2 regions of the Asaia sp. HumB genome follow, and region 2 is predicted to be linked to the other one. Evidence: riboswitches for the same ligand, from Rfam matches in the RefSeq annotation. Region 2 holds a riboswitch; the other holds the start of a gene.
What was found. A riboswitch is a leader RNA that binds a small molecule or an ion and turns the genes downstream of it on or off. The one in region 2 is predicted to bind S-adenosylmethionine.

Region 1 (15,058 bases), 1.2 Mb from region 2:
CATGATGTGCTGCAATCGCTCCTGCGCGAGGGCACAGAACGCAGCTTCAATGCCATTACGGTCGATTCCGACACATCAACGTCAGACATGGTGCTGGTTTTCGCCACGGCGCAGGCCGGTCATGACGAGATCACCTCCCTTACCGATCCGGCACTGGCGGCTTTCCGTGAAGCCCTCGATTCCCTGCTGCTCGAACTGGCCCTGATGGTCGTTCGTGACGGTGAAGGGGCAACGAAGATGTTCACGGTGCGTGTGAGCGGTGCCGTTTCAGACGAATCGGCCAAGAAGATCGCGCTCGCCGTTGGCAACTCCCCGCTGGTCAAGACGGCTATTGCCGGTGAGGACGCCAACTGGGGCCGCGTCGTCATGGCCGTAGGCAAAAGTGGTGAGCCAGCCAATCGCGACACACTCTCCGTCGCCATCGGCAATGTCTGGATCGCCCGACAGGGAACGGTTGTCGAAGGCTATGATGAAACCCCCGTGGTAGCCCATATGAAGGGTCAGGACATCGATATCCAGATCGATCTCGGGCTGGCCAATGGCCACGCACAGATCTGGAGCTGTGATCTGACTCACAGTTATATCGACATCAACGGCTCCTACCGGAGCTGAGCCACGACCGCTGGGCCCGCCAACCGGGCCCAGCATGGCGGCCTTCGCTCTAGCGGTCCTCTTCTGCGTGACCACTGGAGCCCGAGCGCTTAGGCGCTCCCCCCCCCTCTCCCGAATCCAGCGGACAGGCCTCTGTTCAACCGCGTCTGCGTCCATTCTCAGTGCCTGCGTGCGGCATTGCGCCTCATCCTTTTCTGATTTAGTACCGTGTTCGTCCTTTTTTGATCGCTGCGACGCATCTCGCGTCTGGACGACCGCGTTGATTGCTCCCACATTATGGGTTGAGAGCGAGACGCGCTCACAACAAGAGCAATCATATCAGTGTCGTAATTCCTGCCCGGACGACACTGCGGAGGAAACTTCATGGCTAATGGATTTCGCGTGGTCATCATCGGCGGCGGTGTTGCCGGGATGGAAACAGCGATGACCCTCGGTCGCGGCCGCCATCGCAACATCGAAACCACGCTGATCGACAAGGGCGCCGTCCATTACTGGAAACCCATGCTGCACGAATTTGCAGCAGGTACGGGTGAGGAAACGCGGGATTGTACGACCTTCGTGGAGGCCAGCCGCCGTTTCGGCTTCCGCTTCATCCAGAGTTCGCTGAGCAGCGTTGACCGTAAGAAGCACGAGATACGCCTCGCGAATGACGAGATCGTACCCTACGACATGCTGGTGGTCTCGCTTGGCTCGCGCTCGAATGATTTCGGCATTACGGGCGTTATGACCAATTGCACCTTTATCGACTCACTGCCCGATGCAAGCTCGTTCCATGAGAAATTCCGGGCAGCTTTCCGTGATGCCGCGGCCAGCAACCGCAAGCTTGAAGTCGGTATTGTCGGCGGTGGCGCAACCGGCACGCAGCTCGCCGCCGAATTGTGCAGCGCCATCGATCTCGCTCCCGGTTATGGCAAGGATGCAAGACGCAACGTGCTGCGCCTCTCCCTGATCGAGACGGGCAAGCGTATTCTCCCCGCCTTCCCCGAGCGCGTTTCGAACGATGCGCGCAAACAGCTCGAGGCTCTGGGCGTGTCCGTTCTGACCGAGGCCATGGTGACGTCAGTGGATGAGGAAGGGTTTCACCTCAAGGACGGGCGCGTCATCCCGGCCTCGCTGCGTGTATGGGCTGCCGGTGTGCGCGCCAGTGCTGCAACCGAACTGTTCGAGGGGCTCGAAATTGCCCGTGGCGGCCAGCTTGTCGTGAACCATCACATGCAGTCCACGAGCGACACGTCAATTTTTGCTCTCGGCGACTGCGCGCGTATCAACGACGCCCCGCTTCCCGCCACAGCGCAGGTTGCACGCCAGCAGGGTATCTATCTTGGCCGCGCCATACCGGTCATCGCTCAGGGCCGTGAGCCCTCGACATTTGTTTACCGTGACCGTGGTGCGGTCGTGTCTCTGGGAGACTATAACGGGTGGGGCATGGTTGGTGCCTCGACGAGTTTCGGTGGCGGCTTCCTGCGCGGCCTCGCCCCGAGATGGCTTCATGATCTGATCTTCCGTCAGCATCAGATTGGCGTCATGGGACTGGCCCGCGGAACAGCTGCCTTCCTCAAGGCTCATCTGAATCCGACCCGCCCTCGTCTGGACCAGTAACACCCGATCAACGGTAGTCTCGCTTCATGCCCCTGCAACGGTCACAGTCCCTCCCCCCCGCCGAGGCGCAACGCCTCGATGATATGGTCGCCACGCTGCAGGCGCGTGGCTTTGCCTTCGAGCGTGGGCCCGACATGCGCTCCTTCCTCAAGTCTTTCGGTTTCGAGGACTGGGCGCGCTTCGCCGAGAGCTGGAACCGGCTCGGGCTCGACCGGTACATGGCGGATGGCGGACGCTATCGCAAACGGCGTTACGCCACCTATGCCCTGGCGGGTGGGCGTATCGACCGCAAGCGTCATCAGCCCCACTATCAGAGCCGCGACTACAACCTGCTCAATGGCGGAATCGAACGCTGGTTTGGCCCCATAGAGGATGCCATAGCCTCTCATCCGGTCATGCTTTCCATTCTCAATGCCGCCCATCTTCTGGCATTACGTATGACGCCAGCCTCCACGCAACCCGACAGCTGGCATGCGGAAGTGCATCAGTTCCGTATCGAGGCTCAGGCTGGCAATCAGGGCCGCCCCACGCCGGAGGGAATGCATCGTGATGGTGTAGACTGGGTTTTCGTTCTGATGGTCAGTCGCGAAAATGTCGCTTCCGGCGTCACGACGATTCACGACGATCATCGTCAGGAAGTCGGTTCGTTTACGCTCGAGTCCCCCCTCGACACGGCTCTGGTCGATGACCATCGTGTGTACCACGGGGTCACCCCCGTCGAGCCAATCGACCCAGCCCGCCCGGCCTATCGTGATGTACTGGTCGTTACGCTCAGACATGCGTAATAAACCGGCGTGAAAAAACGGCCCCTGCGATTCGTGCGGGCAAAATGAAAGACAATCCGATGCGTTTTCGTGTGGTAGTGACGGGAATTGCCATCATGGGCCTTATAGCAGCACCAGTCTTGGCCCGGACGCATCAGAAGTCGGCCCCATCAGGCAATGGGCCGCATCCCGTCATTCTCACGGCGCAGCCTGGTACCAATCTCGATCAGGAGGCCCGTCAACTGAGTGCGGGCGATCTGGCGGATGCCGCCAAACATGATGATCAACCTGTCGTTCTGGTTGCCTCGGCACCACTCTCGACAGACCGGGGTGATATGGCACTTTTCGTACAGCTGCAATCCGCCCGTCTTTGCGGTTCGGCGGGCTGTTCCACTTCGGTCTATCTGCGTCACAAGGGTGGCTGGAAGCTTGTGCTCGACTCGGTAAGCGGGGCCATATCTGTCCTGCCGAGCCGTCACAACGGCATGCATGATCTGCTGATCGACAAGAATGATCGCTGGACCTGGAATGGAACAGCCTACCAGGATGGTGCGCCTGTCACGGCGCCGGCACCGCAAAAGGCGGACAAGGATAGTAAGGACAAGGGAGACGAGACCCCGAAGAAGAAACTTCTTCGCGGCTAGTCTCAGCACCCAGTTTTTCGGGAAATTGGAGCGGGTGAAGGGAATCGAACCCTCGTATGCAGCTTGGGAAGCTGCCGTTCTACCATTGAACTACACCCGCAACGGTGCCCCTTCTATCCCAGTCGCTTGCGCTATGCAATCGTCCCACTGCCGGTTGACGACAGACACTGCCTTTGCGCATAGTCACTACCGTGGTGCCGCACGCGGCAGAACCCTCGCGATTTGAACGGCCGGATTGCGGCGAGGCTAAACAACAGCGCTAAAGAGGCCCGGAACCAGTTTGGTTCCAGGTTTTCCACGGCCAGAATCGCACCCTTCGGATCACGGTGCATTTTGGAGCGTTTCCATCCCATGACTCAAAATAATTTCGGTCCCTCGACACGTCTGTTGCACGAGGATGTCAGCCGTACCGAACATGGCGAAACCAGCGAAGCCATCTTCCTCACCTCGGGGTTTGTCTATGACAGCGCCGAGCAGGCAGCCGCCACATTCACCGGCGACGTCACCCATTACCAGTATTCCCGCTTCGGTAATCCCACGACCGATGCCCTTCAGTCACGCCTGGCCCTGCTGGAAGAAGCCGAGGCCTGCATCGTGACAGCCAGTGGCATGGGGGCGGTCTCATCCGCCCTGCTGTCCCATCTGAAACAGGGCGACCGTGTGGTTGCGTCCCGCGCCCTGTTCGGCTCGTGCTACTGGATCGTGACCAATCTGCTGCCGCGCTACGGCATCGAGACTGTGCTTGTCGATGGCGATGACTGGGCCGGGTGGGAGGCAGCACTTTCGCAGCCAGCCGGTGCGGTGCTGATCGAAAGCCCCTCGAACCCGATGCTCGACGTGCTGGACATCGAACGCATTGCCGATCTCGCCCACGAGGCAGGCGCGTTGCTGATGGTCGATAACGTGTTTGCCTCACCGGTCGGGCAGAAGCCTCTGGCCCTTGGGGCCGACGTGGTTCTGTATTCCTGCACAAAGCATATCGATGGGCAGGGCCGCGTTCTTGGCGGCGCTGTTCTGGGCCGCAAGCAGTGGATTGAGGAAGTTCTCCAGCCCTTTACCCGCAATACAGGCAACGCCCTTTCACCGTTCAATGCATGGGTGCTGCTCAAAGGGCTCGAAACACTCCCTCTGCGCGTCAACGCCATGGCTCACAATGCCAGCGAAGTGGCAAAATTCCTCGAGAACCAGCCGGGTATTGCCCGTGTTGCCTATCCGGGCCTTGCCTCTCACCCCCAGCGCGCCCTGGTTGAAAAGCAGATGCTCAATGGCGGCTCACTGGTCGCTTTTGAAGTTGAAGGCGGCCGTGAGGCAGCGTTCCGCTTCCTCAATGCGTTTAGGCTGATTGCGATCTCCAACAATCTGGGCGATGCCCGGTCTCTCGCCACCCATCCCGCTACGACGACTCACTCCAAGGTCGATGCAGCCGAGCGCGCAAAACTCGGGATTACGGATGGCGCCATCCGTCTCTCGGTAGGGCTAGAAGACGCCAGCGACCTGATTGCAGATCTTCAGCGAGGGCTTGCTGCGCTCAAAGGCTGATTGCTTTCCAGCGCTTCATCGGCATACAAGGCGGGCATGTCACAAAAGCCCGCCCCTCCCCGCCTCGTGGCCGACCCTGAAGCGAGCCTTGCCGAAGCCATGGAAGCTGCGCCTCGCTACGAGGCCACAACCCAGGGGGTGACGGTCTCTGTGCGCACTTTCTGGCTTGAGGACCAATCCCAGCCGGAAGACCATCATTTTGCCTGGGCCTATCATATCCGGATCGAGAATGGCGGCAGCGAGACGATCCAGCTTCTGACCAGGTTCTGGGAAATCACCGATGGGCGCGGCAAGACCGACCATATTCATGGCGATGGCGTGATCGGCGAGCAGCCCATTCTCATCGCGCAGGAAGTCTTCGAATATACATCGGGCGTGGCCCTGCCCACAGCGTGTGGCTTCATGCGCGGGATGTACCACATGATCGTGCCCGCCACGGGTGAACGCTTCGAGGTCGTCGTTCCCGCTTTCAGTCTTGATAGTCCTCATCGTCTTGGTCTTGTTCACTGACGACAAGACGCCCGCGGCCTTCCAGCTTCGCACGATAAAGCGCCTGATCGGCCCTTTCGAGGGCTTCCATCCACACCTCGCGGGGTGACTCGATTTCCGGCACACTGCGCGCAAGGCCGGCACTGCACCCGATTGTCAGAGCACCAACCTTTGTCTCGAAAGGATGGTCACTCAAGCCCGCCAGCAACAGTTCCACGCGACGGCGCGTGGAGGCAAAATCCCCCTGTATGACGATCAGGAATTCCTCACCGCCATAGCGACCAATGATTTCCTCTGGCAGCTTGTCTCGCAACAGACGTGCGCCGATTTCCGCCAGGATTTCATCGCCGATCATATGGCCGAAGGTGTCGTTGATCGATTTGAAATAATCCACGTCGAAAAGGGCCAGCGTTACCGAGCGATGAGATCCTTCATAATCGGGCCGTCCCTTGCGTTCGAGCAGACGCAGCACACTGGCTTCGGCCGTGCGGCGATTCATCAGTCGTGTCAGCCCGTCCTGGCGCGCCTGCTGCTCAAGGGCAGCCTGCGCCGCACGCATCTCACCGGTTCGTTCATCGACGAGCGCTTCGAGGCGCTTTTGTCTCTTGAGAAGATAGCGGAAGCGAACCCGATTGAGCGTGTAGGGCAGAACCACGACAGAGACGACGTAAAGGGTAATGAGTGGCCAAGCCATCCACCAGGGCCGCTCCATCCTGATTTCAAGAACGATGGGACGGGAGATGATATTCCGGCTGTCATTGATTGCCTGAACGATCAGCCTTGAATGACCGGGTGGAACGAAATTGTAACGTATGTCACCCGTGGTTGTGGTGACCCAGTCCTGATCGACCCCCTCGAGGCGATAACGAAAATAGGTTGTCGAGGCGAGCGCAGTATTGAGCGTCCCGAGCGTCACGATCAAAGGGTCGCGGGTGAAAGGGATGGCGTGTTCCGGCAATACGGCCCCACCAAGACGTGCCTCGATAAAGACAGGCTTGAGGTCCGTTGGTTCGAAAAGATGCTCCGGATGCAGGAGGTGTGAGACGCCTCTCGTCGTGGTGATCCAGATGGACCCGTCAGGATCTTCAGTCAGACCCTGCTGATTGATATTTGCGGAAATCAACCCATCATCCCGCGTCACCCTGATCCATTGCCGCCCATCGTAAGCCGCAAGCCCGTTTTCGGTGCCAACCCATAGTCGTCTGTGGCGATCCCAAAGCAGGCTGAAGATGATCTGTGAACCGGTGCACTCCACCCCGATCTGACGGGTACTACCGATGCGGTTGCCATCCAGATGGATATGCACAAGCCCGGTGCGCGCACGCACGCCCCCGACCCAGAGATCGTCATGGGACGAAAAAACCATGGTCAACGGGGAAAAATCATGCCCGTTGGCCCAGTGTGTGAGCACCGGCTGCCATCGGCCGTTTGCCCCTCTTCTGTAAAGGGCATTACCTATGATTGCCCACGGGGTGCCATCGTCACGAAGCGCTATGGCGCTCGCTGGCTTGCTGAGCGGCTGACCATTCTCGTCTTCAACAAGGCTTGGCTGGGCCGTACCGTCCCCGGGCATAGCCAGCATCCCGTCATCGGATGCGATCCAGAGCGTATGATCCCTGGAAGACAGTGCCAGCCCAAGAATTCGCTGCACTGGCATTTTCCGGTCACACGCGAAGTGTCCCGACTGGAAAAGACAATGCAGCAGATCGCGATCGTCCACGGGCATCCAGTATCCCGACCTGCCATCGGACAGCCCAAAGAAGAAATTTCCCTCCCTCAGGCGTTCGCCGAGCTCATTCCGGTCGAGCTGGTACAGTCCCTGATCTGTCAGAAGTAGTGTTCTCTCGGGCCCGGACAATACAGACCAGACAGACCGTATGCTCTGTGGTTCAAGGTTTTCCCAACTTCCCCAACCGACGAGCTTGACCAGTTCGACAGAGTCCTGAACAGTCCAGAGCTGCCTGTTGCGGTCAGCATACGCAAAATGAATATCCTGCTCCCTGCCGAGGTCATGATTGGGCAGGGTCCAGTATTGCCCATTGAACGAGCGCAGGCGATTGCCGTCAAAGAACACCGTCGCATCCGGCGTCTCCACGACAAAACTCGGGCGCTCGCGGAGATTTCCCTGATCAAGCACCCAATCTGTTGGCAGTCTGGCGAAGGTGCCATCGACATTTGGCACGAGCAACGCATAGCGCTCGAACGCATAAAAACTGCGATCGGCATGGCTGCTCGGTGAACCGGATATCTCGGCATCCCAGGGAAGCCTGAAGACCCGAAGCCCCGTCAGGTCGCGCATCTGGTTTCCGCCGGGTTCGCGATAGAAAACACGATCACCAATCTGGTAGACAAGCGCCCGCGCGCTGCCAGCCATCGGCGCCTGACAGGAGAGGATACTATCCTCCGGGGTTTCGCACAGATGCACACCCTGAGAATCGACAACGGTCAGTCGTCCGGCATCGAGAAAGACATTCTCGATACGTCCCAGGCCGGGGGTCTTCAAGCGCCTGAAACGCAGCAATAAGGGCGATACCCGACTACTTGTCGCGCGTTGGGATATCTTGAGCCCTCCGCGCTGGAGAACCACAACCCGGCCATCGGGGAGGAAACGAACACTATCGGCAAAATTAGGCTGATTGGGTGTTTCCTGAACCTTAACCTGATAAAAGCGCTGCCCGGAGAAAAAATAGAGCGATCTCTGGGTCAGAAGGTACAGATAGCCCTCGTGGTCTTGAGCCAGGCCAAAGATATAGGAACTATCCACCCCGTCACGCTGCGTGAAACTCTGCATGGGCAGGTCGGCGTCGCGCGCAAGGGCCATCTTCGCGAAGCTGCAGAGTAGCAGGAACACGATCACAGCCCAACGCAGAGCCGCGCTCAGGGCATGATAAAAGGAGGCCAGCACCATCGGCACTGAGCCTCACCCATCTTGATCGATGCTCGAAACGAGTTTCAGGTCTTTTTCCTCAACGCAGGGATGTGCCCCTCTGAAAGCACACTAATATAACAGCTGCGTTTCGTCGTTAAAAACTCGCAACCTCAAACCTTGCGGACCACACACGCGCCTTGCATCTCACACGGATCCCACTTCTGACCGGCAGGCGGACGCGGGCCAGCATAGGCAAGGCTCGAGGTGGCCGTTACCCCATCGCGCAGCTCATGCCCCGTGGAGGCAGAAGCCAGCGAGACCAGACCAAAGACAGCGCCTGAAAAGGCAAGTGCCGAAAAAGTTTTTGCAGCGTGAATGCGAATAGACATGAGAAGAATCCATTTACATGCGAAAGCTTTATTGCTTGAGCAATGTATGGACCCGTTTTATTGACAAGTCTCGACCAGTTATGGAATGACTCTAAGGTAGAGTTATATCAGATAAGAATAATTTGTATTTATCTCTACTTATCTTGTATTTATGTTATCTTTTTATTTACGATATAGCGACAAGATTCCGGAAAGGGGTAATCTCTTACAATGGGTTATATTCCCATCAATGCCGGTTACTTTCTTTTTTCGTGTATGAACTAAGTCGCTATTTGAGCCCGCACCGACTCACTGCTCGTCCCTGACCGGCCCCCGCTTGAACCAGGCTCCAGACACAGCCGGTGACCCATTATATGGATCACAACGATTTTGGTTTGAATTAACGTGACAAACCCTTAAAGATCACACGGACTTTGGGATTTCTTGTGTGACAACAGCGATTCCTCTGCAGGCCCGGCCCCCGGCTTTCTCGACTAAGGTCTTCTCATATGAGTAACGTTACCTCGTCCAACCCAGTAGAAACGAAGCTTCCGCTGGTTGGAAAAATGATGCTTGCTGCAATTCTCGCGGCAGTCGCAGGATTGATGTTCGGTCTCGATATCGGCGTCATCTCCGGTGCCCTTGGCTTTATTGCCAAGGAATTTCAGGCCAGTGATACCGCTCAGGAGTGGATCGTTTCTTCCATGATGTTCGGCGCGGCCCTTGGGGCACTCATTGCCGGGCGTCTTTCCTATAGCCTCGGCCGCAAAAAGGCGCTTGTCTTCAGTGCTGCCCTGTTCGTGATCGGCGCCATCTGCTGTGTCGTGGCCCATTCTGTCACTCTGCTGATCGTCGCGCGTGCGATTCTCGGGCTCGCCATTGGTATCGCCAGCTTCGTGGCACCGCTTTACATTTCGGAAGTGGCTGACGAACAGCATCGCGGCAGCCTGATTTCGGTGTATCAGCTCATGATCACCATCGGGATTTTGCTCGCCTTCATCTCGGACGCCATGTTCGCCTATTCGGGGTCATGGCGCTGGATGCTCGGTATCGTCGCCGTTCCGGGTGCCGTGTTCCTTGTGGGCTCACTTTTCCTTCCTGACAGCCCGCGCTGGCTGATGCTGCGTGGCCGTCATGCCGAGGCGCTCGAAACGCTTGCCTCGCTGCGCGCCTCGCGTGCCGAAGCAGAGAGCGAAATCCGCGATATCCAGGAAGGCCTGCAACAGAAGCAGCGCGGCTTCTCGATGTTCCTCGAAAACCCAAACTTCCGTCGCTCCGTCATGCTTGGCATTGGTCTGCAGATCGTCCAGCAGCTCACCGGCATCAACATCGTCATGTATTACGCCCCGCGTATCTTCGAAGTAGCCGGCTTCGGTCAGGACGGGCAGATGTGGGGCACCGCCATCGTCGGTCTGGTCAACATGCTGGCCACTTTCATCGCCATTGGTTTCGTCGATCGCTGGGGTCGTCGCCCGATGCTCGTTGCCGGCTTCGTCATCATGGCCATTGGCATGGGGGCACTCGCGATCCTGCTTTCCTTCGGCCAGGATTCGAGCACGATGATGCATTATCTCTCGGTCGGGGTTCTGCTGCTCTTCATCACGGGCTTCGCTTTCTCTGCCGGCCCGCTCATCTGGGTGCTTTGCGCCGAGGTGCAGCCGCTTCAGGGTCGTGATTTCGGCATTGCCTGCTCGACCTTCACCAACTGGATTGCGAACATGGTCGTAGGCGCCACGTTCCTGACGCTGCTTGGCACACTGGGCGCCTCGCACACCTTCTGGCTGTATGCAGCGCTCAATGCAGTGTTCATCCTCGTTACTCTTGCCTTCGTGCCTGAGACACGTGGCGTGTCGCTGGAGTCTCTCGAGCACAAGCTGAACAAGGGTATCCGCCTACGCGACATCGGTCGCTGAAACACACTCGACGTGTGACGCACAGGTCATGGGCTCCGCAGTCACTGCGGGGCCCTTTTTTCTTGGCTTGACGCGGCAGGGACAAATCCCCATTCCCTGAACATCATGCGTATTGCTGCCATCCTCCTCGCCGCCGGTTCCGGTCGCCGCTTCGCTGATGCCAGCGCCGCGCCGGCCACCGGCCTGTCTGCCATGCCAAAGCAGTACCTGCTGCTTGGTGGCAAAACCGTCATTCGCCACGCAGCTGAAGCGCTGCGCGACCATGTGACCCTTATCCAGCCGGTTGGTGATGACCCGCTGCTGCTGCAGGCCCTCGACGGGATCGAGACATTGCCGCCTGTCGCAGGGGGGCGTGAGCGTCAGGACAGCGTGCGCGCCGGGCTTGAGGCCCTAGCACGCCTGCCTGAGCCACCCGATCTCGTTCTGGTCCACGATGGCGCACGCCCCTACGTGCCAGCCGAGGTGGTACAGAACGTGCTCAAGGCGCTCGAAAAGCACCCAGGTGCCATACCTGCGGTTGCCGTGGCGGATACGCTCAAGCGCGGTCGCGACGGCCTGGTCGACACAACCGTTTGCCGCGACTCCCTGTGGCGTGCTCAGACGCCGCAAGGCTTCCATTTCCCGCTTCTGCTCGACCTGCACCGCACGCATCAGGGGCCCGTCACCGATGACGCAGCCCTGCTCGAAGCCGCAGGTCATCCGGTCGCCCTCGTTCAGGGCGCTGAAGATAATATCAAACTGACCCTACCGGAGGATCTCGTGCGTCTCGAAAGACTGCTCGGCTCGACCCCACTCCCGCGCACGGGGCTGGGCTATGACGTTCATGCCTTCGAGGCCGGCCGTCCCCTGATCCTCTGCGGTATCACCATCCCCCATGATCGCGGGCTGGCGGGCCATTCCGACGCCGATGTCGGTATCCACACCCTGTGCGACGCCATTTATGGTGCGCTCGCCGAGGGAGATATCGGCCGCCATTTCCCACCCACGGATAATGAATGGAAGGATATGGACTCCGCGCGTTTCCTGATCCACGCGGGCGAGCGCATCCGCCAGCGCGGCGGCATGCTGATCAATGCCGATGTAACGCTCATCTGCGAACGTCCCAAGATCGGCCCTCACGCTCAGGCCATGCGCGAACGCCTTGCTTCGCTACTTCAGGTCGATGTTGACCGCATCTCGGTCAAGGCAACCACCTCCGAGCGCCTTGGCTTCACGGGCCGCGAAGAGGGCATTGCAGCCACGGCTGTCGCCACAGTACTCGTTCCCTGAGCGAAATACAGAGCGTATAAAAGCAGAAAGCCCGGCCATTGCGCCGGGCTTTTTCGTTGCTGTGCAGCAAGGGCGGCAAGAGCTGCGCCGTTGGACGGCTCATACCGTGCGATCTTGCCTCCCGGCGAAGGCCGGATGAGCGAAACTCAGCCTTTGATGGCGCAGATCACAACAATGACCGGGGTTGCTGCAAGGAGCAGCCAGACATTCTGGACGCAACGTGCCACGAAATGGGCAGAGCGCACCTTGAACGGAATACGACGGATGAGATTTGCAGCAGCGGCGTTCTCATCCAGTACGGCCTGAATACGAGAAGACATACCTGATCCTTGCACAAATTCTTCTGATTACCCGACAACCCTCTAATAAATCGCGAAGAGCGGGTCGAGTAACCAATGGTCACCGAGTGTGATGTCCACTGAAGGCAAGGGTTAAAGGCCGATCATGGCAAAATCATGCCTGATTCGTCTCAGCTCCGTAAGAAAGCTCCAGATACCGTAACGCAATTTCCACATCTGCCGCGTTGCGATCAATCTCCTGCATCAGCGCATCATCCTCGCCCCATTGCGCCATCTGGTGCCGCTCCTCGACACTGGCCATCAGCCGTGCCGAAGCAGCGTCCACCCATCCCTCGACCAGGCCAATCGCCAGAATCAGGCTTCCCGTTGCAGGTGCGCAGATTGCGGCACAAGTCAGGGCTGCGTCATCCATACGCTCAAGGGCGGCCCCATAAGCCTTCTGAAGCTCAGGAGCGATGGAGAGCGGCAGAAGACTGCGCGTGACCTGAGGCACAACACCATGCCTGCTGCCAAACAGGGCCAGAACCGGATCAAACAGAGCGTCCTGCTCCCGGCCAAGAGACCCGACAGCCCGGTAACAAAGCAGATCGTTTTCACCATAGGCGCTAAGGCCACCAATGATCTGCTCGCGGTCAGGCCGGACACGCTCGATTTCCGTACCAGCCATCTGCGTCATAGGCAGATCTGCGGTTCGAAAGGCCTCCCCTTCAGGGATGGCCCGCCACTCGGCAGCAATAGCATCAGCCAGCCTTGCAGAGGATGTGGTCAGCAAATTTCCGCCGGGCAGTCTGAAAGGACGCCCGTCAAGCATGACAGCGTAATGCCCATCGGGCCCATACGCTGCGACTTCAACGGCTTTCCAGAAACGTTTGATCGTCTGGCTCAATGCAATATCCCCAAACCATGCAGCAATTCAGAGGCCTGCGAATGCTTCTTGCGCTCAGGTGCTGCTTCACCTGACATATTCTCACGCGCAGCGGAGAGGATATCGGGACAGGTATCGGGCTGGCTGCCGCCGATTGTCAGCTGGAAACGTCCCCCTTCGGTTGCCTCCTGGCTTGCCTTGGGTGCATCGAGCGTTCCCTTGACCAGTACCGGGGTTGATGCCCCCGTGCCGCCAAAGCCGATACGCGGCACCAGATGCAGATCAAGCATTTCGTCAGCGAGACCGTAAACACCGTGGCCAGACAGGGTAAGCGCACCAGCCTCCATACCGATCGTATCGAGCTGGGCCTGCCCTCCCTCGAACCGGGCGTGAAGCCCAAGGCAGCGCACCGGCAATTCCCGATGCGAGAGCAGCGAGCGCGCCGCATCGCCCAGATAGGCCCCAAGCCTGTTGGTATCGATCGTGCCACCCACCATGGATAGGCCAAGATGCCCCTGCAGGGTGTCGCGCATCGCTGCGCGTGTCTCACCCCGTGCATCGAGTTCACCCACCAGCATCAACGGCCCATGAAACAGGTCTGGAATTGACAGCAGGGTCTGCGCCAGCGTGGCCGGGAAGAGTACCGGAGAAAAAACGACACTGACAGAGGCAGGCGACACACTCCGGTCGTAAACGGCACGCCCGGCAAGCGTCATGCCATTGCCCGCCCCTTTGATCGACTCGATGGCCAGCTTGGCGCTGTTCAAGGCGATATGCCCGGAGACGTCGCTATAATCTGCACCATTGAAGCGCAGCTTTGCGGCAGAAACATCGATCGATGCCTGCCCCTGGTCAATGAAGCGCTGCAAGCCGGTCGTGCTGTCGGTATCGCCCACAGTGCCGGTAGGCGAATCTTTTTTGGCTGCAGGTTGAGGCGCTGCAGCACCGTTGCCGGCTACGCCGATCAGACCCGCAATTGGCATCTGTGCAGGCGAGGTCGCTGTGGACGCGGGAGACGAAGCTCCCGAGGCGCCCGGTCCGGCTGGCACAGGGGCTTGCGCTGCCGTCCCGGTTCCCTCATCGCGTCGACCCAGCCACAGCCCCTTGAGGGCGTCGAGATCAAGAGCAGAAAACTGGAGCTTTCCGTCTATGGCAGATGGGAGGGGGGCCTTCATCGAGGCATCCATCACGCCCGTCGCCTCATGGCTCGTGAGGCTCAGCCCCTTGATCTGAATGGATCCGGACGTGTCGCGCTGCACCTCCCCCTTGAACGTCACATCGTGCAACGCTGCCTGCATGACATTGAGCGTGCGTGCCTGCCCTTCCAGAGCAAGCGTGGAGTCATCCGCGCCGATCTGACCGGAAAGATGGGCCGTAAGCCCGGAACCGGTCCCGATCTTGGACACATCCCGCAGATCCACCGCCACCGGGAGCGGCGTTGCAAGTCCGGACTGCCAGGCCGAACCAGCCTGCGCCAGAGTTCCAAAACGTCCCTGCAGGGCGACGCCCGGTGCCAGTTCGCTGATCAGCGCACCATTGACGACGCCACTCACCGTCAGGGCCGAGGAGAGCGTGTCGGCATCGGCATGAACCGCGCTGGAAGTCAGCCCATGCCATGACGGGATGGAATCGGCATGCAGATGCACATGGTTCACACCCAGCCGCGAGAGATCGAGACCGCTGTCTTCGGCTTGTGGGTCGGCATCGAACACCCCGATCTCGCCTCCGAGCCCTTTCACATCGGGCAGATTGGCATTCGGGAAGAGGGATTCGACATCCTTGAGTGAGGCCAGTTCACCGCGCAATACGCCCGAAAAACCGTGGAGAT
Region 2 (15,058 bases):
ACAGGGGGAGCGCACGCCCGTATCGCGGCCCAGCGCGGCCCAGCGGCGCACATGGTCGAGGCTGTTCAGAACCGGTGTGAGCCCTTTGTCCTGCAAAAGCGCCTCGCTGCCTGGTGCCGGGCCATTGAGGATACAGATGGCAGCATCGGCCGCCAGAATGGGGCGTAGCTCCAGCCCCTCCTGAACGGTGGCAACAAAGAACCGGCGGCATCCGGCGCGATAGAGGGCTGGGGCGACACGCGTCACACCCAGCCCGTAGGCATCCGCCTTCACCGCGGCCCCGACGGCGACATCGGGTCCCACACGGGATTTCAGCAGCTGGTAATTCTGCTTGATGGCGTCGAGGTCGATACGAAGCCATCCACCGGCACGTCTGACTGCGTCGGTTTGCGCCTCGTCTGGCTGGGTTGTCATCAGGGTTCGCGTCTTTCGATCATTTCGGGATCATACTAAACCGGGGCCCTGTCACGGCTCAAGACCCTGACGGCACACCCTTACTTGTGGAATATTCAAAGTGAAGGGCCTGATCGGGGTGGACGATAGGGTGAATGGCATGGGCTGCCATGGCTCCCTCGCTGAACCCCTGCAGGATCAGCTTCAGCTTGCCGGGATAGGTGGCGATGTCACCAATCGCAAAAACGCCCGGCAGGCTGGTTTCCATGCTGGAGGGCGTGACGGGAATCGTGCTGCGCACGGTATCGATATTCCAGGTGGCAATTGGGCCGAGATCGGTCGAGAGACCATAGAAAGGCAGCAGCGTATCGGCTTCGATGCGACGGGTCTGGCCCTCGAGATCGATCACATCGACCGCGGTAAGGGCACCATTCTCGCCCTGCAATGCGTAAAGCTGATAGGGCACGACTTTTTCGATACGCCCTTCAGCCACACGGGATTCGATCTGGGAGAGGGTTTCGGGCGCACCACGGAAGCGGTCGCGGCGATGAAGCAGGTAGATCTTTTCCGCAATGTCGGAGAGCGACAGCGCCCAGTCGAGGGCGGAATCGCCACCGCCTGCCACCACAATGCGCTTGCCTGCAAAATCGGCGCGCTTGCGCACGTAATACTGAACAGCGCCACTCGCCTCATAGGCATCGAGACCATCGAGCGGCGGGCGATTCGGGCCGAACGCACCCGCTCCTGCCGCTATGATCACGGCGCGCGCCGTCACCACATTGTTCTTGTCTGTCTCGAGCGTGAAGGCGCCGCGCTGGCCCGACAGCTTTTCCACGCGCTGGCCCAGAAGGCGGGGTACATCGAAGGGGGCGATCTGGGCATCGAGCGCGGCAATCAGGGCACCGCCTTCAATCGAGGGGTGCGCCGGAATGTCATAGATCGGCTTTTCAGGATACAGCGCCGCGCATTGGCCACCAATCTCGCTCAACGCGTCAATCAGCACGCAGGAAAGTTTGAGCATGCTGCACTCGAACGCGGCAAAAAGCGCGGTCGGCCCTGCACCGATAATGGCTACATCGATGTCGAGAGGGGTCTGGCCCATGTCAGCTGTCATCCATATCTGTCCGGCCTGTTGGCCCGGTCATGCTTCGCAACGAGGCTGAAAGAAACCACATTCTTTCCTGCGATGCACCCCCCTCATATGGCTTGTGTGCCTGTTGGGCCGTGTCACTCTGTTTGCAGGCGATTGTCGGCTAACATATGGCCGAAGAGGCTCACCCTTGCCGTGGCGCTGGGGCTTTGATACGAGAGAACCAGCATCAAGAGCCGGTATCGTTTCACCGGCGCCAACCTGCTCCCGGGCAAGGTGGTATCTCCGGGCAACCGGAGAGATGTGGCCGCTCCGGCAATCTCGGGACACGCCACACCCTCCTTGCCGCAAGCCCGTACTGCTTTTTCAGAAGCGCAAGGATTTCCAGCCTGTGGCCCAGCAATTTGCCAGTGACAATTATGCCGGTATCTGCCCCGAAGTATGGGACATCATGCATCAGGCCAATAAAGGCTCCGTTCCGGCCTATGGCGATGATGAATGGACCAGCCGCGCCGCTGACAGCTTTCGTGCACTGTTCGAGACGCGCTGCGAGGTGTTCTTTGCCTTCAACGGCACGGCGGCCAATTCACTCGCGCTGGCGGCGCTCTGCCAGTCCTATAACAGTGTGATCTGCTCGTCTTTCGCCCATGTCGAAACCGATGAGTGTGGAGCCCCTGAGTTCTTCTCCAATGGCTCCAAACTTCTGGTGGCGCGGACCGATCATGCCAAGCTTTTCCCCGAGGATATCCGGGCGCTGGCAACCTGTCGCAGCGATATCCATTACCCCAAGCCTAAGGTGGTGACGATCACCCAGCCGACCGAAACGGGCGAGGTCTATTCCCTGGCCGAGATACGCGCCATTTCAAAAACCTGCCGTGAGCTCGGGCTGCGTCTGCATATGGATGGCGCACGCTTTGCCAATGCCTGCGCGGCGCTGGGCTGCACCCCTGCCGAGATGACGTGGCAGGCCGGTGTGGATGTATTGTGTTTCGGTGGCACCAAGAACGGCATGGGGGTAGGCGAGGCCATTCTGTTTTTCGACTCGGCCCTTGCCGAAGGCTTCGACTATCGCTGCAAGCAGGCCGGGCAATTGGCCTCGAAAATGCGCTTTATTTCCGCGCCCTGGATCGGTCTGCTCGAAAGCGGGGCCTGGCTGCAAAATGGCGCGCATGGCAATAGCTGCGCCCGTGCCCTGGCCTCGCGTATCGAGGCGCTTCCGGGCTTGTCGCTCATGTTTCCCGTGCAGGCCAATGCAGTGTTCCTCAAGGCGCCGGAGGCCGTGCTGGAGGGGCTGCGCGAGCGGGGCTGGCGTTTCTACACCTTCATCGGCGGGGGCGCGCGTTTCATGTTTGCATGGGATGCCGACCCGGCCCGTGTGACGCAGCTTGCCGATGATATCGAGGCCCTTGCCGCGTGAGCCCAGCGACACTTGCTTCCATCCATGCATTATCGGCCTCCACCCTGTCGGATCTCGATATGGCAGGGACGGCAGTTTTTGCGATCTCCGGCGCGCTCGTGGCAGCCAAGGCACGGCAGAACATCGTGACCTTCGCCTTCTTCGCGGCCATGACAGGGGTCGGCGGCGGGACGTTGCGTGACCTGCTGATTGGCGCTCCGGTGTTCTGGATGCATGCGACAGCACCTCTGGCTGTGTGTCTGGGTATAGCCTTGCTGGTCTGGTTCACCCCGCATCGTTACTGGCACGAACGGGCGATCGACTGGTTCGATGGGCTGGGGCTGGCATCCTATGCCGTTTACGGCGCTGCCAAGGCCATTGCCTACGGTATCCCCTGGCTACCTGCCGCCATCATGGGCGTGGTGACAGCCTGTATGGGCGGCATCATACGCGATGTTCTGGCCGGCCTGCCCTCGATCGTGATCCGTCCGGAATTATATGTCACCGCCGCCGCGCTGGCTGCGGGACTTTATGTTGGCCTGAACGGTATCGGGGTATCGCCAGTTCTCGCTGGCGCAGTGGCTGTAACACTGGGTTTTGCTCTGCGTGGCTATGCCATTGTGCGCAAGATCGATCTGCCCACCTACAGGCGTTAGGGATATGATATAGTTCGATCCGTTAGTAAGTAGAGATCGAGAATCTGTGTCGGGCTTGTTACCTAAAACGAGATTACGGTATAGGGTATTTATCCAGATTGAGAGCATCACGTGGCCCAGCTGATTTCCCTAGTTGTCCCCTTTTATAACGAAGTGGAGACTATCGACCAATTCGTAAGTACAATTCTAGCAATTGTAGAAAGTATACCCGATGTAAAATGGGAGATAGTCTGCGTAGACGATGGCAGTGTAGATCTGACGCTTGCGAAGTTAATCTCTTATTCTTCGAGGGATAGCCGCTTCAAGCTCGTGGAGCTTTCTCGCAATTTTGGCAAGGAAGCTGCTCTAACGGCTGGAATGGATTTTGCGGCGGGTGCTGCTGTGATACCGATTGACGCAGACCTGCAGGACCCTCCCGAGCTCATAGGTGAAATGATAGAGGCTTGGAGGTCTGGAGCTGAGGTCGTCCTTGCACGGAGGATAGATAGATCGACAGATAGTCTGCTCAAACGCAAGACAGCAGCCTGGTTCTATCAGCTTCATAATCGCCTATCGAAAATCAGTCTCCCTGAAAATGTTGGGGATTTTCGACTGATGGATCGAATAGTCGTTGATGCGTTAAAGCGGCTACCAGAACGACAGAGATTTATGAAAGGTATATTTGCCTGGATAGGATTCAAGACCGTTACAATCGATTATGTTCGCGCAGAGCGGTCTGCAGGGAAGACGAAGTTTTCAGGCCTTGCATTATGGAATCTAGCTATGGAGGGGTTCACCAGTTTCTCTACAGTGCCACTGCGGATATGGACATATATCGGGGCTCTAAGTTCAGTTCTCTGTTTTTTATACGCAGCATATATTATTGTTAGTACACTGTTTTTCGGTATTTCTGTTCGGGGATATGCCTCGATTTTTGTCGCCATCATGTTCTTCGGATCTGTGCAGATGATTAGTATTGGGCTATTGGGCGAATACATTGGTAGAATATATATGGAAACGAAGCGGCGACCAAATTATATAGTTCGAAAACTTCATCAGATATAGGATGTTTCAGAGAATTACTGTGAAAGACAAGTTTGCAAAATTCAAAATAAGAATAAAAGAACTGGAGGGTGTTAGGTCGATGGAGGAAATAACTAAGTTATTCAATAAGTATGAGTATATCTTATCTTTTTTCTTGTTTTTGATCGTGTACGTAATCACATATGGAGTGGTTGTATCTGCGGATTACGCATTTTCAGATGACTATACGTTCTTTAATGATATGGGTCATTCAAACCCTATGCCTTTGATTATAGGGATAGTGCAAGGCGGCCGACCAATATACGCAATCTATAGTCTTATATTTAGCCTTGCTGGTGATATATCAGACCTTGGTTGGATAAGATTGATATCTATATTTGGTACATCGTTTTTTGCCTTGCTTATGTATCATAATTTAAAGAGATATACTAATATTCCTTTGGGAGTGATCTACCCTGCATCCGTTGCGTGTGGATTGTCTCCGGCATTTCAAGTTTATTCCGCTTGGACAGTGACTTCCATATTCCCATGGGCTGCTTCTCTTGCGGGATTAAGTGCATTATCTCTCCCAGAGAAAACAGACTTTCAACGGGTAGCAACTTCATTAGCTCTTCTTGTATGCGCTGTTTTTATTTATCAACCAGCCGGCATGGTATTTTGGGCATTTTTGTTGCCCAGAATCTTATTGAGGGGAACCAGTCTAAACCAGCTAAAGCTGATGATCAGATCGTTGTTCGTGATGGGTGCCGCCCTCGTAGTGGATTTTGGTTCAAGCAAAATCCTTCCTAGAGTATTCTTTTCTGACCTTCCACAATTTAACAGGTCTGCTCTCGTTACAGACTATGTGGGAAAAGCAGAGTGGTTCCTTGAAGAAGTTATACCAAACGCACTGAACCTATTTTCGATTTCACCGAATATATGGTATATTTTGCTTGTGGTATTGATGATAATTGCTGCTTGTATCGTAAAATTTAAAAGACCCCTAATAGTAATAAAAAACTTGTCTATTATGGGGGTAATTATTATTTTGTCTTATTTGCCAAATCTCATCATAAAGGAAAGTTGGGCGAGTTATAGATCTCAGGTCGGATTAGATTCTGTAATCATCATTTTGGTTTTTATGTCGATATATGAATTGTGTTACATTACTAAGTTAAAATTCGTCTGTACAGTAATTCCTTGTATCTACTTGACTATTGGTTGTTTTGTGGCGCATAGAAATGTTAATGAATATTTTGTGAAGCCTCAGGTAAAAGAATTGACGCTGGTAGAAAACTACCTCCTGAGCCAAAGAGGATTGTATCAGGCTCAGAAATTTTATTTGGTGCCGTCAAGCTGGAAAGATCAACTATCACCGGTTCTGAGATATGATGAGTTCGGACTACCTTCTTCGATGCAGGTGTGGGTTCCGCAAGGAATGGCTTGGGCAATTCTCGAAAAGACCTCTCAGGGAGTTCCCATAGGTCTTGGACGCGCAATAGTTGGCAAAATTGATGACGCCCCGCACAAAGAGGACATATTAATACTGAATATGGGTGATGCCCTTAAATACCTTCGTACAGAAAAGAATACTTAACAGTTTCCATTGGTGTTGTGTAAATATCTTAATTGGCGTCGCGGGAGCACTCTGCAGCAGGTGGTTTAAGCCTTGAAGCCAGAGATTGGTTTGGAGGGGAAGGGCGGATAAATCACCAATGATACGAGGCATCGCTTCGGGAATTTTGAAGCGTATGGTTCGAGCATGTATCCACTTTCTATGACCTTAGCACCAGATTGATTGTATGATGCAATTTGACCTCCCCGATCAGCCCGCCACCGAAGCCCTTGCTGTCCGTCTGGCAGAGTTGTCGCGGCGGGGGGATGTGATTGCGCTGCATGGCGAGATGGGTATGGGCAAGAGCGTCTTTGCCCGAGCGTTTTTGCGTGCACTGGCGGATGATCCCTCGCTCGAGGTGCCGAGCCCGACATTCTCTCTGGTGCAGATTTATGAACTGCCGAAGGCCACCGTGGCGCATTTCGACCTCTGGCGGCTGGACGGACCTGATGCCCTGTTCGAACTGGGATGGGACGAGGTTCAGGAAGGAATCATTTTGGTGGAGTGGCCCGAGCGCGCGGGTGACGAGCTTCCTTCGCATGCCCTGCATCTGACCCTTTTGCCGGGGCCGGGAGAAACGGAGAGGCTGGCGCAGGTTACGGGGTGGGACGGCCGGCTGTGACACTGGCGACGATTCCACCCGACCGCTCCTTTCTCGACGATGTGGCGCGTCGCTGGCTGGCCGGACCGGCGCGGCAGGAGGCCGATAATGCGCTGATTCTCGTGCCGAGCCGACGCGCTGCCCGTAATCTCACCGAGGCGTTTTTGCGCTCTCTGGATGGTAAGGCAGCACGACTACCCCGCATCGTGCCGGTTGGTGATGTGAACGAGGAGGATCTGGCGCTTTCGGGAGCCGAGGCGTTTTCCTTCCCGCCTGCGGTGGACAAGCTGCGCCGCCTGTCGGTTCTGGCAGCGCTGGTACTTCAGGCTAAAGGCGTATTCAGCGCTGACCTGACGCTGGAGCAGGCCTGGCCGCTGGCTTCTGCCCTTGCAGAGCTGATGGATGATGCCGAGCGCGTTGGCGTCGATCTGCGCGAGCGTCTGCCCGATGCCGCCGAGCCACGCTTTGCCGATCACTGGCATAAAACGCTGCAGTTTCTGCACATCGTCACCGAGGCCTGGCCGCAATGGCTGCAGGAAACCGGGTTGATGAACCCTGTCGCACGGCAGGTGGCGGTCCTGCAGGCGCAGGCGGCGCGCTGGCGCGATGCCCCGCCTCAGGGGCCGCTCTGGGCTGTCGGATTCACCGATGGCATGTTTGCCGTCTGTGCCATCCTGCGTGCGGTGCTCGATGCGCCTAAGGGCTGTGTCATTCTGCCCGGTGTGGATCTCGATCTGCCTGAAACGCTGTGGGACACATTGCCGGAGAGCCATCCGCAATCCGGATTTCGACGTCTCGTCAGCGATCTGGGTGTTTCCCGTGAAACCATCGTGCTTTGGGACGACCTCCCGCCCAACGCCGATAAGACTGCGGCCCGGGCCCTTCAGGCGCGCGCCGCCCTGACCAGCCTGTTCATGCGCCCGATGGAAGGCCTCTCAGCCTGGGGAGAGAGCCCGACCTCTCTACCATTGGCCGGCATCACGCGTGTCGATGCTGATGACCAGCAGCAGGAGGCCGCCAGTCTCGCCATGATCCTGCGTCATGCGGTGGAGACTCCCGGCCGGACGGCCTCACTGGTAACGCCTGACCGCGCTCTGGCGCGCCGCGTGGCAACGGAACTGCTGCGTTACGGTATTGTCGCGGATGACAGCGCAGGTGAGGCGCTGGCACTCACGCCCGCTTCCATCCTGCTGCGGCTTGTGGCTGAAGCGGCTTTCGCCAATCTGGCCCCCGTTGCCCTGCTGGCGCTGCTCAAGCATCCGCTTGTCGCGCTGGGCAGCACACCGGGCAATTGTCGTGCCACGGCGCGTCGCCTCGAGCGACTGGTGTTGCGCGGTCCTGCGCCACAACCCGGCATGGCCGGACTGCGCCTTGCGCTGCAAAAGCAGGACCAGAGCGCGGCAGAGACGGCAGACAGCCCCGATCAGGTCGAGCCACTATCGGATTTTCTGGAACGGCTTTCGGAGGCGATGTCGCCTCTTCTGGAATGTGGGGATCTTCCCTTGCCGGATCTGCTCACCTTGCTCGTTCGTGCGGCAGAGGCGCTGGCCACGACACAGGATCAGCCGGGTGAAGAGCGCCTCTGGCTTGGGGCAGAGGGCCACGCCCTGTCGCGCCATGTCGCCAGCCTGATGACTCATGGTGCCGTTCTGCCGCCGCAGGGTCTGGCGGGCATGCCTGCCTTCCTGCTCGCCTCGATGGCGGGGCAGATGGTGTTTGGCCAGCGTGTGTTGCAGGGGCGCGATGGCGAAGCCCTTCACCCCCGGGTCTCGATACTGGGTGTGCTTGAGGCCCGGTTGCAGTTTGCCAATCTTGTCATTCTGGGTGGGCTCAATGAGGGGATATGGCCGCCTGCCACCGATCCCGGCCCGTGGCTCAGCCGCCCGATGCGCACGCGCGCAGGCCTGCCTTCGCCAGAACGACTGGTGGGCACGGCCGCGCATGATTTCACCACAGCGTTTCTGTCGGGTGAGGAAATTGTCCTGTCGAGCGCATCGCGACGCGATGGGGCACCTGCCGTTCCGGCACGTTGGCTTGTGCGTCTCGATGCCCTGCTTGAAGGACGGGGGCAAAACCTGCCCAGCCATCCGGCCCTTTCCTGGCAGGCCCATCTGGACCAGCCGCAAGGGGCAGCCCGTCCGGTGCCGCCGCCTGAACCGCGCCCGCCTGTGGCCCGCAGGCCAAGGCGGCTGTCGGTAACGGAAATCGATCTGTGGCTGCGTGACCCCTATGCGATCTATGCCCGTCACGTGCTGGGCCTGAGAGCCCTGCCTGCTCTGGAAGAGGCAGCGGACCGCTCGGATATCGGTGTGGTGGTGCATGACGGCATCGATGCCTGGCTGGCCGCAGGGCAAAACGGGGGCAGGGCGCTTCATGCAGCGTTGCTCAAGGCGATGGAGGGGCGAGACCTTCGGCCAGCTCTTGCAGCCTGGTGGCGCCCGCGCCTGATGCGTATTGCCGATTGGGTTTGCGAGCGTGAGGCCGGGCGAGAGAAACCGGCCCGGATCAGTACGGAGCAGAAAGGCACCCTGACCCTGACGCCGCCCTATGCACCCTTCAAACTCAATGCACGCGCGGACCGGATCGAGATCGGATCTGACGGGCGGGCGACCATCATCGATTACAAGACAGGCAGCCTGCCAAAGGTGAGCGATGTGGAGGCCGGGTGGAGCTCGCAACTTGTGCTGGAAGCCGCCATGCTGCGCCTTGGTGGTTTTGCCGGCCTGCCGCCCGCCGAGACAGCCTCTCTGCTTTACTGGCGGCTGACCGGCGACCGGAACCGCGGTGAGGAGCTCTCGGTACCGCGCAAACCGGAGGATCTCGCCGATCTGGTCGAGACATCCCTCGACAGGTTGCGCCGACGTATCGAGGCTTTCGATAACCCGGCAACAGCGTATCGCTCACACCCGCACCCGGATTATGTGCCGCGCTACAGCGATTACGCCCATTTGGCGCGTGTGTCGGAATGGAGTGCGGCGCGCGAGGAGGGCGGAGAATGAGCCAGATCCCGGCAAGTAACGCCCTGGCGCATAATACTCCACCAGGCAATGCCCAGATTATTGCATCGGCCAATGACATCCAGCGTCTGGCGTCCGACCCGCTGGCTTCGGTTTTTGTCTCGGCCTCGGCAGGCAGTGGCAAGACGAAGCTGCTGATCGACCGCCTGTTGCGGCTCATGCTGCCTGTTCTGGTACCCGACCCGCAAACAGGCTCCCCCGTGCTTCTGCCCGGCTGTGACCCTGCCCGCATTCAGTGTCTAACTTTCACGCGGGCGGCGGCCGCCGAAATGGCCAATCGGCTGCAGTCCCGCCTCGGGCGCTGGGTGTCGCTACCCGATGCGGCACTCGATGGTGAATTGCATGCGCTGAGCGTACCCGTCTCCCCTGAGACGCGTCAGGCGGCACGCGCGCTTTTCGTGCGGGTGCTTGATCTGCCCGGCGGCATGAAGATCGGCACAATCCACGCTTTCTGTCAGTCATTGCTGCGTCGTTTCCCGCTTGAAGCTGCGATCAACCCGCATTTCACCCTGATGGAAGAGACGGATTCCGGTCTCGCTCTGGCCAATGCCATCGAGCAGACGCTCTCACGCGCCGCCCGTGACCCCGTTATGGAAGAAAGGCTCTCCCTGCTGGCCGGGCAGGTCGGGCTTGAAGACTATCTCGATCGTATCAGGGCGCTTCAGGGGCGTGCGGCGCGGCTGCGTCAGAGTTTTGCCCGATGGCAGATCGAGCCGGGGCGCATCGAGCGGGCCTATCGGCGCGCTTTTGATGCTGGTGAGGAAAGTCTTGACGACCTTCTGGCCCAGCGCACGGTTTCGCCTGACGAGGCGACGCTGCGGCGTTGCGCCCAGGAGGCTCTCCCCCTCGGTACACCGACCATGCAGGCTATGCTGGGCCGGATGCTGGATGCCCTGTCCCGCACACCGCAGGAACGGGATGCAGAGGACTGGTATGCGGTTTTCGTCACCGGTACCGGTACCCCCCGTGCCGCTAAGGGCTTCGTGCCCGCCGCCATCAACCGGGATCGCCCCCATATCATGGAGGCGTTTACCCGCGAGGCCGAGCGGCAGATTGCGCTGGGGCGCCGCATTGCTGTCCAGCGTCTGATCGCGCTCAATCTGGCCCTCTTTGCGCTAGCGGCCCCCACGCTCGAACGCTACGCACAGGACAAGACGCTCCGTGGGCTGGTCGATTATGACGATCTGATTGCCAGCACCCGCGATCTGCTGCGCGACCCGGGCGCATCATGGGTGCTCTACAAGCTCGATGGCGGACTTGACCACCTGCTGCTGGACGAAGTGCAGGATACGTCTGCCGCGCAATGGGAAATTGCCACAGCCCTGATCGAGGAATTCTTCGTGGGTGAAAGCGCCCGCGACATGGAAGGGCGGCCCCGAACGGTTTTTGCCGTGGGTGACTTCAAGCAGTCCATCTATGCCTTCCAGGGGGCCGATCCACAGGGGTTGTTCCGTGCGCGCGACCGCTTTCGTGACATGGTCATCGGTGCCGCGCAGGAATGGCGTACGCCCGAAATCGGGGTCTCGTTTCGCTCGGTTGCCCCGGTTCTCGATCTGGTCGATGCCGTCTTTACCAACCCACTCGCCGCAGACGGATTGCGCGAGCCGGGGCGCGATACCCTGCCGCCCCATCGCTCTGCCCGCCCCGGTCAGGGGGGGCGCGTCGAGCTGTGGCCGCTCGTGCCAAAAGATGAGAAGGACGGTATCGACGACCCCTGGGCCGCGCCGACAGGCAATGCGGGGCAAAGCCGCGCACCCCAGAAGCTGGCCGATCATCTTGCCCAGTGGATTGCTGCCCAGATTGGCAAACCACCCCAGCCCGGTCAGACACCGTTGCGGGCCGGTGAGGTGTTGGTTCTGGTGCCACGTCGCTCCTCCTTTCTGCGTGCCCTGATCCGTGCCCTCAAGGGGCAGGGGGTGGAGGTTGCCACACTTGTCGGGGTCGGGCTGACGGACTCGCTGGCGGTGCAGGATATGATGGCGCTCTGTCATGCTTTGCTTCTGCCTCAGGACAATCTCACCCTGGCTGCCGTGCTGACCTCCCCATTCGGGGGTGTCAGTGACCATTCGCTGATGGATCTGGCGATGGAGCGAGGTGAGATACCGCTCTGGACAGCCCTGCGGGAGCGCCATCGTGAACGTCCGGAATGGCAGAGCGCCTGGGAGCGTCTGTCAGCGCTACAGACCCGAATCGATTTTGCCACGCCCTATCAGATTCTCGCCGATGCGCTGGGCCGTCATGAGGGGCGGGCAAGGGCTCTCGCCCGTCTTGGTCCTGAAGCCGCCGAACCGCTTGATGATCTGCTTTCCGCCGCCTTGCGCTTTGAGGCGCTGCACGCCCCGTCCATGCAGGGCTTTCTGCACTGGCTGGCGTCAAGCAGCCTGACCGTCAAGCGTGAAGCGGAGGCCGAGATCGATGCCGTACGCATTATGACGGTGCATGGCTCCAAGGGGTTGCAGGCCCGTCTGGTGGTGCTGCCTGATATGACCGGTGATGTGCAGGGTGAGAAAAAGCTGCTCTGGACACATCAGAACGGGCTTGATTTGCCAGTCTGGATGCCCGGCAAGGAACTGGCGTCTGACCTGGGTGACAGGCTCAAGGCCGAGGAGAAAGCCGCAGCCCAGGCCGAACGTAATCGACTGCTTTATGTGGCGCTGACACGGGCCAGTGACTGGCTGGTGGTGTGCGGTTGGGAGTCAAGGAAGAAGCCTGCGGAAACGTCATGGTATGCATTGTGTGAGGCCGGATTCCAGTCGCTCGCTGCCGTTCCCGCACCGTTTGAGGGCGGTTGGGAGGGAGAGACCCTGATCATTGAGGCGGCCCCTGCCGAACAGGCCCGTCAGGCCAAAGCGGTCTCACCGGTCGTGCCGGACGCCATCCCGGCCATCTTCGGTCAGGCACCGGAATGGCATGCTTGGGCTGCCCCCCAGGAATCACCTCTGACGCGCCCCCTGGCTCCGAGCCGCCCCGATAATGCGCAGTATGGCGCCGCGCCGCCCGCCCTTTCGCCCCTCAGGCTGGTGTCCGGGCGTGAAAACAGGCGGGCCCGTGCGATCGATCGCGGCACACTGGTTCATCGCCTGCTGCAGTGGTTGCCTGACAGGCCGGAAGCGGAATGGCGGGATCTGGCCCATGCCTGGCTCTCTCATCCGTCGCATGATCTGTTGCCTGACGATGTGACGCGTCTTGTCGGGCAGGTGCTGGCCATACTCACCGACAAGGCGCTTGCGCCGCTTTTCGGCCCGGGCAGTCTTTCGGAGCAGCCGGTTACCGGCGTGGCTTTCGGTCAGGTGGTGCTGGGGCAGGTCGATCGCCTCTGCGTCAGCGACGGTCAGATCATGCTGTGCGATTACAAGACGGGGCAGAACCCGCCTCGGCCCGGTCAGGCCATACCCGCCGCCTATCGACGGCAGATGGAAGCCTATGGCGCGGTGCTGAAGCAGATCTACCCCGATCATGAACTCGTCATGGCGCTGGTATGGACCGAAGGCCCGACCATCAGCTTCATTCCCCCACATGACTCATCATGAGGGGCGGTCCGTGCTGAGGGGGCGGGGGGACAGGGCCTGGGCTGCCTGATCCTCGGTACGCAAGGGTGATGGATTTCAGGCCCGGTTAATGGCGACGCCAGTCATTGCGGTGGTTGTCCCGACGATCCCTATTGTTGTCGCGACGGTCGTAATTGCGGCGATAGCCGGGCCCACCCCAGCCGCGGCCGGTGTAGTGCGGGCCGACCGAGTAGCCACTGTTCCAGCCATGACGGTCCCAGCCGCCCGGATAGCCGTAATAATTGCCACCGTAATAATCATCGTAGCCGCAGCCGCTCAGGCCGAGGGTGAAAATGGCCAGAAGAGCAAAACAGGCAGAGCGTTTCTTCATTGGGGAGCTCCCATTTCCAGTATGTCTTTCTGGGCCTCGATGACGCCGAATACGGCACCGGACGGATCGGCCAGGATAGCGACGATGGCGCCATCCCGATCGACATGGGGCGGTACGATGACCTGCCCCCCTAGCGCAGTTGCCCGGTTGGCGGCATCCGCCGTGTCCTGAACCTGGACAAACTGTACCCACCGGGCACGGTCCTTCTGCGTCACACCATTAGGCAGGGTGTTGAGGCTCGCGCGTTCCTTGTCCTGCGAGGCGATGATGTAATGGCTTCCGTTATCAGCTTCAGGTGCTGCCATGACCTTGTAATTGAACAGGAGCTGGTAATATCCCGCCTCCTGTCCGGGGTTCGGGGCCAGCAATGTGGCCCAGGACCAGCTGTTGAGCGCAGGGCTTCCGGGCTGGTCGGCGGGATCGCCCGCCAGGGCGCTGAGCGCTGCGTAAATGCCATGCTGCGGGTCGGAAACGATCACCATCTGGCCAAGACCATCAATCTGGCGCGGCCCGAAAAGCACCTTGCCTCCCTGCTGCCGCGTCACACGTGCCACTGTCGCAGTATCGGAGGTCGAGATGAAAGGCATCCAGAATGGGGTATCGCGGTCAGAATGGCGCAGGGCGTGGGCCACCATCGCACCTATGGGCTGAGTGCCTGACAGGATCTCGACCCGCGGCGTCTTGCCATCACCGACGGCACGGAAGCTCCAGCCAAAAAGCCGGGAGTAAAACACTTGCGCCTTGGTCAGATCGGGGGTCACCAGCATCGAGAAGACGATCTTGCCAGGCAGAATCCGATGGGTCGCCGGGGCGCTGAGCGGGGCGAAGGGCTGGGTTGGTGCTGGCTGCGCCATGGCGGACGGGATAGCGGCAAGCACGCTGGTGCTGCAGAGCATCCCCACCCAGAGCTTCTGAAAAGCAGATTGTTTGGCCAAGAGAAAATCTCCAGTAACGTTATGACGTTATTGGATAAAACGTCTACCGAAGGTTTGTGTTTCTCCAAATGCTGCGTCTGAGCCTTCACTAGCTCTTGAAGGCTGCGGCCGAACTGCTGATATGTCCCATTCAGGTGGGCCTGTAATGGCTCGCAGCTGTAATGGAGAACAAGATGAGCGAGAACACCGTGGCTGTCAGCGACAGCGGGTTTGACAAGGACGTGCTGCAGGCCGAAGGCCCCGTGCTGGTCGATTTCTGGGCAGAATGGTGCGGCCCCTGCAAGATGATCGCCCCTGCGCTCGACGAGATCGGTGGTGAGTACAAGGGCCGTCTGACGGTTGCCAAGATCAACATCGACGAGAACCCCGAGGCCCCGACGCGCTTTGGCGTTCGCAGCATTCCGACGCTCATGGTCTTCAAGAATGGTGAAGTCGTCGCCCAGAAGACCGGCGCCCTGCCCAAGAGCGCCCTGA

Region 1: linked by a shared signal. The riboswitch ahead of metZ (O-succinylhomoserine sulfhydrylase) and the one ahead of P5689_RS08730 (low specificity L-threonine aldolase) in region 2 are both predicted to bind S-adenosylmethionine.

The regions. Positions count from the first base shown of each region.
Region 1 is NZ_JARPML010000002.1:447,906-462,963, forward strand. Features, by position in the region: gene argJ (bifunctional glutamate N-acetyltransferase/amino-acid acetyltransferase ArgJ) at 1-612, shown strand, start outside; gene P5689_RS03355 (NAD(P)/FAD-dependent oxidoreductase) at 976-2,211, shown strand; gene P5689_RS03360 (2OG-Fe dioxygenase family protein) at 2,238-2,996, shown strand; gene P5689_RS03365 (hypothetical protein) at 3,056-3,619, shown strand; tRNA gene P5689_RS03370 (tRNA-Gly) at 3,646-3,719, opposite strand; SAM riboswitch at 3,824-3,903, shown strand; gene metZ (O-succinylhomoserine sulfhydrylase) at 3,971-5,158, shown strand; gene apaG (Co2+/Mg2+ efflux protein ApaG) at 5,195-5,668, shown strand; gene P5689_RS03385 (diguanylate cyclase) at 5,628-8,555, opposite strand; gene P5689_RS03390 (hypothetical protein) at 8,687-8,905, opposite strand; gene P5689_RS03395 (sugar porter family MFS transporter) at 9,394-10,797, shown strand; gene P5689_RS03400 (bifunctional 2-C-methyl-D-erythritol 4-phosphate cytidylyltransferase/2-C-methyl-D-erythritol 2,4-cyclodiphosphate synthase) at 10,903-12,066, shown strand; gene P5689_RS03405 (hypothetical protein) at 12,213-12,386, opposite strand; gene P5689_RS03410 (ATP12 family chaperone protein) at 12,520-13,251, opposite strand; gene P5689_RS03415 (AsmA family protein) at 13,248-15,058, opposite strand, start outside.
Region 2 is NZ_JARPML010000002.1:1,688,443-1,703,500, forward strand. Features, by position in the region: gene alr (alanine racemase) at 1-414, opposite strand, end outside; gene P5689_RS08725 (NAD(P)/FAD-dependent oxidoreductase) at 473-1,495, opposite strand; SAM-I-IV-variant riboswitch at 1,705-1,816, shown strand; gene P5689_RS08730 (low specificity L-threonine aldolase) at 1,875-2,900, shown strand; gene P5689_RS08735 (trimeric intracellular cation channel family protein) at 2,897-3,535, shown strand; gene P5689_RS08740 (glycosyltransferase family 2 protein) at 3,647-4,579, shown strand; gene P5689_RS08745 (glucosyltransferase domain-containing protein) at 4,599-6,134, shown strand; gene tsaE (tRNA (adenosine(37)-N6)-threonylcarbamoyltransferase complex ATPase subunit type 1 TsaE) at 6,343-6,774, shown strand; gene addB (double-strand break repair protein AddB) at 6,771-9,752, shown strand; gene addA (double-strand break repair helicase AddA) at 9,749-13,300, shown strand; gene P5689_RS08765 (hypothetical protein) at 13,386-13,649, opposite strand; gene P5689_RS08770 (VOC family protein) at 13,646-14,584, opposite strand; gene trxA (thioredoxin TrxA) at 14,758-15,058, shown strand, end outside.